Regions from separate parts of the Mesorhizobium sp. M0522 genome, predicted to be linked through region 1. Evidence: predicted binding sites of a transcription regulator. Region 1 holds the regulator's gene; each other region holds the start of a gene.
The links. Region 1 encodes PhoB, which activates phosphate uptake and scavenging genes when phosphate is short. Its sites were predicted from a motif close to TGTCATNNANCTGTCAT; they were not measured.
Positions count from the first base shown of each region.

Region 2: NKI58_RS31600 (RNA degradosome polyphosphate kinase) is a predicted target of PhoB. The motif match lies at 1,870-1,886, and genes of this name have one in related genera.
Region 3: NKI58_RS07065 (ceramide glucosyltransferase) is a predicted target of PhoB. The motif match lies at 1,267-1,283, and genes of this name have one in related genera.

Region 1 covers NZ_JAMYQW010000001.1:294,670-298,380, reverse strand. Annotated here, with positions in the region: gene pstA (phosphate ABC transporter permease PstA) at 1-259, shown strand, start outside; gene pstB (phosphate ABC transporter ATP-binding protein PstB) at 256-1,059, shown strand; gene phoU (phosphate signaling complex protein PhoU) at 1,092-1,799, shown strand; gene phoB (phosphate regulon transcriptional regulator PhoB) at 1,816-2,505, shown strand; gene NKI58_RS01475 (ROK family protein) at 2,515-3,711, opposite strand, start outside.
Region 2 covers NZ_JAMYQW010000049.1:18,107-21,817, reverse strand. Annotated here, with positions in the region: gene NKI58_RS31600 (RNA degradosome polyphosphate kinase) at 1-1,796, opposite strand, end outside; gene NKI58_RS31595 (zinc-finger domain-containing protein) at 1,947-2,192, shown strand; gene NKI58_RS31590 (FAD-dependent monooxygenase) at 2,212-3,444, shown strand; gene NKI58_RS31585 (TIGR02117 family protein) at 3,454-3,711, opposite strand, start outside.
Region 3 covers NZ_JAMYQW010000004.1:82,394-86,104, forward strand. Annotated here, with positions in the region: gene NKI58_RS07055 (Hsp33 family molecular chaperone) at 1-762, shown strand, start outside; gene apaG (Co2+/Mg2+ efflux facilitator ApaG/CorD) at 769-1,161, opposite strand; gene NKI58_RS07065 (ceramide glucosyltransferase) at 1,388-2,542, shown strand; gene NKI58_RS07070 (O-succinylhomoserine sulfhydrylase) at 2,579-3,711, opposite strand, start outside.

The DNA of each region.
Region 1 (3,711 bases):
CACCGGCATATTGCTGGCGATAGCACGCATTTCCGGCGAGACGGCGCCGCTGCTCTTCACCGCGCTCAACAACCAGTTCTGGAGCAGCAATATCAACGCGCCGATGGCCAGCCTGCCGGTGACCATCTTCCAGTTCGCTCTCAGCCCTTACGAGGAATGGCAGCAACTGGCGTGGACCGGCGCACTCATAATCACCCTGACGGTTCTGGGCTTGAGCATCCTCGCCCGCAGCCTTACCGGACGCAGAGAGGACAGATGACACAGATGTTGTCCCCAGACATGACGATGGCCGAAACGGTCGCCGAGAAGACGAAGATCGAGGTCAAGAATCTCAACTTCTACTACGGCCAGAGCAAGGCGCTGAAGGACATCAGCCTGTCGCTGCCTGAGCGCAGTGTCACGGCCTTCATCGGCCCTTCGGGCTGCGGGAAATCGACGCTGCTGCGTGTGTTCAACCGCATCTATGAGCTCTACCCAAAACAGACGGCCGAGGGCCAGGTGCTGCTCGACGGCAAGAACATTCTCGACCGGTCGCAGGATCTCAACCTCCTCAGGACCAAGATCGGCATGGTGTTCCAGAAGCCGACGCCGTTCCCGATGTCGATCTACGAGAACATCGCCTTCGGCGTCAGGCTCTACGAGAACCTCGGCAAGTCCGAGATGGACGGCCGCGTCGAACAGGCGTTGAAGCGCGCCGCGCTGTGGAGCGAGGTCAAGGACAAGCTCAACGCCAGCGGCTTGAGCCTGTCCGGCGGCCAGCAGCAGCGGCTCTGTATCGCCCGCACCGTGGCCGTGAAGCCGGAAGTCATTCTGCTCGACGAACCGGCTTCGGCCCTCGACCCGCTGTCGACTGCCAAGATCGAGGAACTGATCGACGAATTGCAAGCCGACTACACGATCGTCATCGTCACCCACAACATGCAGCAGGCGGCGCGCGTGTCGCGCCAGACCGCCTTCATGTATCTGGGTGAACTGGTCGAGTTCGACCGGACCGAGAAGATCTTCACGTCGCCCCGCGAGAAGCGCACGCAGGACTACATCACTGGCCGCTTCGGCTGAGCCGTTCCGATCATGCATATGAGGACAGGACCATGGGCGAACACACAGTCGCTTCTTTCGACGAGGATCTCGAGCAGATCAGCAAGCTGATCCGCGACATGGCCGACCTCGCCGGTTCGATGGTCGGCGGGGCGACCAAGGCCCTGTTGAATTCCGACAACGTGCTGGCGCAACGCGTCGTTTCCGACGACGCCATCATGGATGCGCGTCAACGCGAACTGGACGACCGCGCCATCACCCTGATCGCCAAACGCCAGCCGATGGCCCACGATCTTCGCCATGTGGTCGGAGCGATCCGCATGGCGGGCGACCTCGAACGCATCGGCGACCTTGCCAAGAATATCGCCAAGCGCGTGAGTGCGGTCGGCCTCAGCGCCACGCCGCGGGACCTGTCGCATTCCATCGACGCGATGGCGCAGCTGGTTCTCATCCAGGTGCAGGGTGTCATCGAGGAATATGCTGCAGGCGATGCGGCCGCGTTGGCCAAGCTGCGTGCCGCCGACGAGCGCATCGACGTCAAATACACGTCCGTGTTCCGCGAGCTCTTGACCTACATGATGGAAGATCCGCGCAACATCACCGCTTGCACGCACCTGCTGTTCTGCGCCAAGAATCTGGAGCGGATCGGCGACCATGTCACCAACATCGCCGAAAATGCGTATTATGTGCTGACCGGCGAGCAATTGCCGGTCAATCGTCCGAAGCAGGACGAAACGACAATGTCCGCACCGGTGACATGATGGGGGTGCCCAGCCGATGATCGCACCACGCATAATGGTGGTGGAGGACGAGGAGCCGTTGGGTGTGCTGCTCCGCTACAATCTCGAATCCGAAGGCTACCAGGTCGAGGTGGTGACACGCGGCGACGAAGCCGAGATCCGTTTGCAGGAGAATGTGCCCGACCTTTTGGTGCTCGACTGGATGATACCAGCGGTTTCCGGCATCGAGCTCTGTCGTCGGTTGCGGGTGCGCCCCGAAACCGAGCGGCTGCCGATCATCATGCTGACCGCGCGCGGCGAGGAGAGCGACCGGGTGCGCGGGCTTTCGACCGGCGCCGACGACTATCTGGTCAAACCGTTTTCGACACCGGAATTCATGGCCAGGGTCAAGGCGCTGCTGCGGCGCGCCAAGCCGGAAGTGCTGTCCAGCGTGCTGAAGGTCGGCGACATCGTGCTCGATCGCGAATCGCACAGGGTCTATCGCAAGAAGAGCGAAATCAGGCTCGGGCCGACCGAATTCCGGCTGCTCGAGTTCATGATGCGGCATCCGGGCCGTGTCTTCTCGCGCAGCCAGTTACTCGATAATGTCTGGGGCGAGACAATCTACATCGACGAACGCACCGTCGACGTGCATGTCGGGCGGCTGCGCAAAGCCGTCAACAACGGCCGGATGCCGGATGTCATCCGCACCATCCGCGGTGCCGGCTATGCGATCAGGGAAGATTGACCCGCCTGGTCAGGCTACGTTCTTTCTGACGCTGGGCCTCATTTGCGCGCCCGGCGCGAAAATCTCCTGGTCGACGAAGCTTAGCGCCCGCATCGCGCAGCCTTCGCGGATCAGCGGCAATTCGTTCGGCTCTGTATCGAAGGAGATCGAGCCCGAATGCTGGCCGCCGGCGGTCTGGGCGATTGCCTTCCGCAAGGCCGGCTCGATCAGATCGAAGGCGGCGGCACTGGCGCCGACCATCGCGACCGGTGCCGGATCGATCAGCGCGAACAGCGAGCCGAGACCGAAACCCAGCGCTTCGCCGGCCTTGCGGTAGGCCTCGCGTTCCGGCCCATCTTTCTCGCGCGCCCGGGCCGCCAGTGCTCGCATGTCGGCGTCGCTGACGTCGGCGATCGGTTCGCTTTCTTCGCTCATCTGCCTGGCGTTGCGCCAGATGGCGTAGTTGCCGGCATAGGCCTCGATGCAGCCGCGCCGCCCGCAACGGCAGAGCGCGCCGCCCGGACGATGGATCATGTGGCCAAATTCGCCACCCGAGGAATGCGTCCCGGTGAACAGTTCGCCCTTCAGCACCAGCCCCATGCCGATGCCATGCGAAAGCAGGATGGCGATGAAGTCGTCGCGATAGCGATCCGGATTGCGCCAGCGCAAAGCCACCGCCATCATGTTGCAGTCGTTCTCCACCGTTGCCGGGATGCCGAATTCGTCCTCCAGCATGTCGGCAAAGGCGATGTCGGTCTGCGGCGTGATCGGCGACCACAGCATGGCGCGTGCAGGGGAGTCGGTAATGCCCTGAATCGCCAGGGCGATGCGGGCGACACTGCGGACGTCAAGGTCTGGATCCTGCAGCCGGCGCCGGACGATGGCCATGCATTCACGGATCAGCTCGTCGCGCGGCATGGTCAGCGTGTCCAGCCGGCGCTGTTCCTCGGCGACCACCTGTCCCGTATAGTCGATAATGGCGGCCGACAGGAAATTCAGCGACAACACCACGGTCAGCACCGCCGCCGCTTCCGGGTTGAGGGCGAGGCCGACCTGCGGACGACCGCGTTTCAACGAAACGGGCTCACTTGCCTTGCTCTCGGCGAGGATGCCTTCCCGTATCAGGTCGGAAGAGATCGCCGATATGGTCGAATGACTGAGGCCGGTAGTAGCTGCGATCTCAGTACGCGATGGCTGGCCGGCCCGGCGCACCGCCGAGATCACCAT
Region 2 (3,711 bases), on a different contig from region 1:
ATCGATTTCACCCTTATGTTCTCCGACAGGCCGGGCACCTGCGGCCTCAGGCAGCAGATGCCGCGCACGACGAGATCGATCTCGACGCCGGCGCGGCTGGCATCATAGAGGGCATCGATGATGATCGGGTCGACCAAGGCGTTCATCTTCATCCAGATGCGGGCGGGCCTGCCCTCCAGCGCGTGACTGATCTCGTCCGAAATGTGCTTGAGGATGCGGTCGCGCAGCGTGAACGGCGATATGGCCAGCCGCATCTGCTCGGCCGGCTCGGCATAGCCGGTGATGAAGTTGAACAGCTGGGCGACATCGCGCGCGATCGTCGGGGCGGTGGTGAAGAAGGACAGGTCGGTGTAGATGCGCGCGGTGACCGGGTGGTAGTTGCCGGTGCCGAGATGCACGTAATTGCGCAGCCTGCCATCCTCGCGCCGCACGACCAGCGACATTTTCGAATGGGTCTTCAGTTCGAGGAAGCCGAAGACGACCTGGACGCCGGCGCGCTCGAGGTCGCGGGCCCAGCGGATGTTGGCCTCCTCGTCGAAGCGCGCCTTGAGTTCGACCAGCGCGGTCACCGACTTGCCGGCCTCGGCGGCGTCGACCAGAGCGCGCACGATCGGGCTGTCGTTGGAGGTGCGGTAGAGCGTCTGCTTGATCGCCACCACTTCCGGATCGGCCATCGCCTGGCGCAGGAACTGCACCACCACGTCGAAGGATTCGTAGGGGTGGTGGACGATGATGTCCTTCTCGCGGATGGCGGCAAAGCAATCGCCGCCATGCTCGCGGATGCGCTCGGGAAAGCGGGGATTGTAGGGGGTGAATTTCAGATCGTCGCGGGCGACGGCGACGATCTCCGAGATCTGGCTGAGCGCCAGCGGACCGGTGAGCACGCTGATCCGGCTTGCCGAGACGCCGAGCTCGCCGGCGACGAAGTCGCGCAGTTCGGGCGGCATCAGCCGGTCGAATTCGATGCGGATAACCGAACCGCGGCGGCGCCGCTTCAGCGCCGTCTCGAACAGGCGCACCAGATCCTCGGACTCTTCCTCGACCTCGATATCGCTGTCGCGGATTATACGGAACGTGCCGGAGCCCTTGACCTCATAGCCTGGGAACAGCTTGCCGATATAAAGGCCGACCGCCTCCTCGAGCGGGATGAAGCGGACATGGCGCTTGCGATCCGGCAAGCGGATGAAGCGCCTCAGCGCCACCGGCAGGCGCAAAAGCGCGCTCATTTCCTCGCCGTTCTTACGGTGGCGCAATTGCAGCGCCATCGAAAAACCGAGATTGGGAATGAACGGGAACGGATGCGCCGGGTCGATCGACAGCGGCGTCAGCACCGGAAATACCTGCTCCTGGAAATGGTCCTCCAGCCAGATCTTCTCGTCCTTGCTCAGCGCCTCGCGGGTGATGCTCTCGATGCCTTCCTTGTCGAGGAGCAGCATCAGCGCCGAAAGGCTTTTCTGCTGGTCCTCCTGCAGGCGCTCGACCTCGCGCAGCAATTGTTCAAGCTGCTGCTCGGGCGTGCGTCCGTCCGGGCTCTTCAGCACGATGCCCTCGCGGACCTGGCCGGCAAGACCGGCGACGCGGACCATGAAGAACTCGTCGAGGTTGGCGGCCGATATCGACAGGAAACGAACACGCTCGAGCAGCGGATGATTCGCGTTCAGCGACTCTTCGAGCACGCGCCGGTTGAATTGCAGCCAGGAAAACTCGCGGTTGACGAAGCGGTCGGGATTGCCGCCTTCGCGGCTCGCCGCCTCGACGGTGATGAATTCGTTCTGCACCGGCTTCAGTTCGTTCATGGTTTCCGCTCTTCCCACACCGTTCGACGACCATAGCCTTAAACCGGCTTAACTTATCCTCTGACAGGCTTTTGCGACAGTTTCATTTCATCGATCTTGCAAAGCGACGGGTTATGATCCAGATGCAATCGACAAGATCAGGAGACGACGATGGCAGGCGGTTCCATTCCCCATTTCCAGAACGATGCGGGCTATCCGGCAATCGACATCGGCGTCAAGGAATTCATGTGCACCGGCGCCAATCCGCCTTTCGACCACCCCCATGTATTTCTCGACATGGGCGACGACAATGAAAAAGTCTGCCCGTATTGTTCGACGCTCTATCGCTATTCGCCGAAGCTGAAGGCGTTGGAAACGCAGCCGCCGGGCTGCCTCTATCTCGACCAGGCCGCCTGATTCTTCCGCGACAAGCCTGATGCAGGAAACGCAGTCCCGGCAGGTGGTCATCGCCGGGGCGGGCGTCGCCGGGCTGACCGCGGCACTGGCCTTCGCCGAGCGCGGCTATCGGATAAAACTGTTCGAACAGGCGCAGCACCTCGAGGCTGCCGGCGCCGGTATCCAGCTTTCGCCCAACGCGACGCGCATCCTACGGCAGCTCGGCGTACTCGATCGGCTGCTGGCGACGGCGGTGCAGCCGGAGGCGGTCGTGCTCAAGGATGCCGCCACGCTGCGCAAGCTGGCGCGCGTACCGCTTGGCCAGGCGGCCGAAACGCGCTGGGAAGCGCCCTATCTCGTTGCCCACCGCGCGGATCTGCAGTCAGCGCTGATGCAGCGAGTTTCGGAGCAGCCCGGTATCGATCTGATCGCCGGCGCGCGGGTGACCGACATCGCAGCCGGATCGAAAGGTGTTACCGTCACTGCATCGGCTGATGGCGACACGGTCGAGGCTGGCTGTCTTTTGATCGGCGCCGATGGCGTCTGGTCGTCGGTGCGAGAAACGCTTGCCCGCAACGCAGCCGATTTCCGGAGAAGCCGGTTTTCGGGCGAGCTTGCCTGGCGCGCCACGGTGGCCGCCGACAGCCCCGCTGGACAAACCTTTGCGGCGATCGGTGCGCCCGAATGTGTTACTGCATTCCTCTATTCCGGCTTCCATATGGTCGCCTATCCGGTCAGCCGTGGCACTGCCTTCAACCTCGCTGCCTTCACAAAGGGCGAGCGCATCGCCGAGGGCTGGTCGGGGCATGCCGACCCCGCCATCCTCGCCAGCGCCATGCGCGGTACCGCGCCGGCGCTGGTCCGTCTGGCGAGCGAGGCCGCGCCATGGACGGCATGGCCGATCCACACCGTCGAGCAGCGGCGGTGGACGACGCCGGAAGGCATCGCGCTGATCGGCGATGCGGCGCATGCGATGACGCCGTTTGCCGCACAGGGCGCGGCGATGGCGATCGAGGACGCGGTAACCCTTGCCGGTTTCGTTGCCACCTCGCCTGCCGATCTCAGCAGCGCGCTTGTCGCCTGGGAACAGGCGCGGCGGCCGCGCGTCGCCCAGGTCGCCCGCCGCGGCGTCCTCAACCGCCTCGCCTGGCATGCGGCCGGGCCGGTGGCGATGGCCCGCAACCTGTTCCTGGCGATGCGCTCGCCCGAAAAACTCGCCGCCGATCTCGACTGGCTCTATGGCTGGCGGGCGTTGGACGCTCGGCGGTCCTAAGTCGCCTTGTCAATTGTAAAGCCGCATCGACAGGCCGAGCGAGGCCGGCAGCGGGTTCCACCAGCCAGTGCGCAGGCCGGCGGTGCGCAGTGCTGCCGCCGCCCAGGTGTTGCAGCCGACCAGCGCGTTGAAATGGCCATTGGCTTCGAAGAACCGATCGAAACGGGAATACGCCGCATTCTCGATCGGCATGGCCCCGTTCGGTCCCTGCCGGAAGCTTGCCGCAATGTAATCGAGCAGCGCCGTAAACCGCTCCTCGCCGATGTC
Region 3 (3,711 bases), on a different contig from region 1:
ATTCTGCAGACCCGCACCGACGGGCCGGTCGACATGCTGGTCGCGGATTTCTCCACGCCGCACGCGCTGCGCGCTTATGCCCGCTTCGATGCCGACCGGCTGCAGGCTTTGACTTCTGCCGGCGAGACGTCACCGAAGACGCTGCTCGGCAGCGGCGTCCTGGCGCTGACCATCGACCAGGGCGCTCACACACAACGCTACCAGGGCATCGTCCAGCTCGACGGCGTCACACTGGAAGATGCCGCACGCACTTATTTCCGCCAGTCGGAGCAGATTCCGACCGACCTCCGGCTTTCGGTTGCCAAGCTTCTGACGCCCGGCGTCGGCGGTGCCCGCGAGCAATGGCGGGCCGGTGGCCTGCTGGCACAATTCCTGCCGCAGTCGGCGGAGCGCATGCGCGTACCCGACCTTCCCGGTGGCGACGGCGATCCGCGTGAGGAAATCCACGACCCGACCGACAATTCCTGGCAGGAGCTGCTGGCGCTGCTTGGTACTATTGAACCGACCGAGCTGATCGATCCGACGATCGGCGCCGAACGGCTGCTTTACCGGCTTTTCCACGAGCATGGCGTCCGCGTGTTCGGCGGGGTGCCGGTCGCCGACCAGTGCTCATGCTCGAGGGAGAAGATCCACGGCATCCTCGAAGGCTTTTCCGCCGAGGAGATCAGGGACAGCACCGAGGATGGCAGCATTCACGTCGCCTGCGAATTCTGCTCGAAGCAATATGACTTCGACCCGGCGGAGTTTGCAGCGGCCGGATGACGGCCGTCAATTGACGGTGCGCCGCATTCCCGGCAAGTCGAGCGAGAAGGCGGGGATGGCGACGTCGAACGTCTCGCCCCGCTTGTTGCGCATGGTGTAGTGCCCGACCATGATGCCGGACGGCGTCGAGAGCGGGCATCCAGACGTATACTGATAGCTGTCGCCGGGGTTGAGTCCGGGTTGCTCGCCGACGACCCCGGGGCCGCGCACTTCCTCGACCTTGCCGGTGCCGTCGGTAATGTGCCAGTAGCGCGACAGAAGCTGCACGAACTCATCCGACTGATTGTCGATGGTCACCTGATATCCCCAGACATAGCGGTTTTGCGGCGGGTCGGAGTGATCCTCCAGATAGAACGGCCTGACCTGCACTTCGATGTTGCGGGTGACGGCGCTGTACATAAACTGCTCCAAAGCAATGTAGATGGAACTTCGACGCTCAGCGCAGTTTGATCAACGATGCGCGTCATCTCCTTGCCCGACTCGAGCGCAGGTGCCGAAAAACAATGTCATTTAAGTGACACATGACAATGATGGTGTGCAGGCTTGTGCCGGGCGACTCAGCGTTCTGTCGAATTGTTGAAAACGGCCGTCATGCGGCCGGCACTTCTGGAGTGACCAGATCTCGATGGAACCGACATTCGCAGCCGCCCTCCTTTCCATAGCCCTCCTTCTTTCAAATCTCGCCAGCATCCTGTTAGCTTCGCTGAAGCTGAAGCGACCAGGCAGGATCGCACCGCCCGCGGCCAACGCGCCTCCGGTATCGATCGTCATCCCGGCGCGCGGCGTCGAGCCGTTTGCCGAAGAGACGCTGGAGCGCGCCTTCTCACTCGACTGGCCGCGCTACGAACTCATCTTCTGCGTTGCCCATGCCGACGACCCGGTGGTCAAGCCGATCACCGCCGCAATGGCGCGCTTTCCAGCTATTCGCGCCCGTCTTCTAGTCGGTGACGACCGCATCAGCGGCAATCCAAAACTCAACAATTGCGTGAAGGGTTGGGAAGCGGCGCATTATAGCTGGGTCATCCTTGCCGATTCCAACGTGCTTATGCCGAGCGACTACGTCCAGCACCTGATGGCGGCGTGGCGGCACGACACCGGCCTCGTCTGCTCGACGCCGATCGGCTCGCGGCCGGACGGCTTCTGGGGGGAGGTCGAATGCGCCTTTCTCAACACGCTGCAGGCACGCTGGCAGTACGCCGGAGAGGCGCTCGGCCTCGGCTTCGCCCAGGGCAAGAGCATGTTGTGGAACAAGCCGATGCTCGATGCCAATGGCGGCATCCGCGCGCTTGCCGCCGAGATCGCCGAAGACGCCGCCGCGACCAAGCTGGTCAACGGGCTCGGACTGCGGGTCAATCTTGTCGCCTCTCCCTTCGAACAGCCGCTCGGCCGGCGCACGCTTGGCGAGATCTGGTCGCGGCAGACGCGCTGGGCGCGGCTGCGCCGCGTCACCTTTGCACTGTTCTTTGCCCCCGAAATCCTGATCGGCGCGGCACCGCCGCTAGTGCTTGCACTGATCGCCGCGGCTGACGCCGGCGTCAGCCTGCCGGCAACCGCCATCGCCGTGCTGGTCGCGGCCTACCTGCCGGAATGCGCCTTGGCCTCGGCCAAGGGATGGCACCTGTCGCCGCGCACCATCCTGGCGATGATGGCGCGAGACCTGATGCTTCCCGCCATTTGGGCGCGCGGATGGCTGAGCGGCGCCGTCGACTGGCGCGGCAATGTGATGACTATCCAGACCAAGGCCGTCGCGGAGCTGGAAGAGACCCCGTCCGGCGCCTGATCGGCACGTCCCCGCTCGCCTCTATTCGGCCAGCCCCTATCCGGCAACTCTCAGTGCCTGCTCGATGTCTTCGAGCAGGTCGTCGGCGTCCTCAAGGCCAACTGACAGCCTGAGCGTTCCCGGTCCGATGCCGAGTTCGGCGCGGGCCTCATCGGTCAAGTTCTTGTGCGTCGTCGTCGCCGGATGGGTGATCAGGCTCTTGGCGTCGCCGAGATTGTTGGAAATCAGCACGACGTCGAGTGCGTTCTGGAAGGCAAAGGCCGCCTGCTTGCCGCCCTTCACATCGAGGCAAATCAGCGTCGAGCCGCCCGACATCTGCTTCTGGACCACGGCCGCTTGCGGGTGGTCGGCGCGGCCGGGATAGATGACGCGGGCGATTTGCGGTCGCTCGGCCAGGAAATCCGCGATGCGGCCGGCACTTTCCGTCTGCTGGCGTACGCGTAGCGGCAGCGTCTCCAGGCCTTTCAGCAGGGTCCAGGCATTGAAGGGCGAGAGGCTTGGGCCGGTGTGGCGGAAATAGTCATGCAGGTTCTCGTCGATCCATTTCTTGTCCGACAGAACGATGCCGCCAAGACAGCGCCCCTGGCCGTCAATATGCTTCGTGGCCGAATAGACGACGATGTGGGCGCCGAGCTGCAGGGGTTTCTGCTGCAAGGGCGTAGCGAAGACATTGTCGACGATCAGCCTGGCGCCGATCGAATTGGCAAGTGCCGCGACGGCGGCAATGTCGACTACCTCCAGCGTTGGATTGGTAGGGCTTTCCAGGAAAAACAGTTTGGTGTTGGGCTTGACCGCCTTTTCCCAATTGGCGATGTCGGTGCCGTCGACCAGCGTTGCCTCAATGCCGTATTTCGGCGCCAGCGTCTCGACCACCCAGCGGCAGGAGCCGAACAGCGCGCGCGCCGCGACGATATGGTCGCCCGCCTTGGCGCTGCACAGCAGTGCTGCCGTCACCGCCGCCATGCCGGATGCCGTGGCGCGCGCGTCCTCGGCTCCTTCCAGCGCGCACATGCGTTTCTCAAACATGTCGACCGTCGGATTGGCATAGCGCGAATAGATGAAGCCCGGCTCCTCGCCCTTGAAGCGGGCCTCCGCCGCTTGCGCCGTCTCGTAGACATAGCCTTGGGTGAGATACATCGCCTCGGAGGTCTCGCCGAAGCCGGAACGCA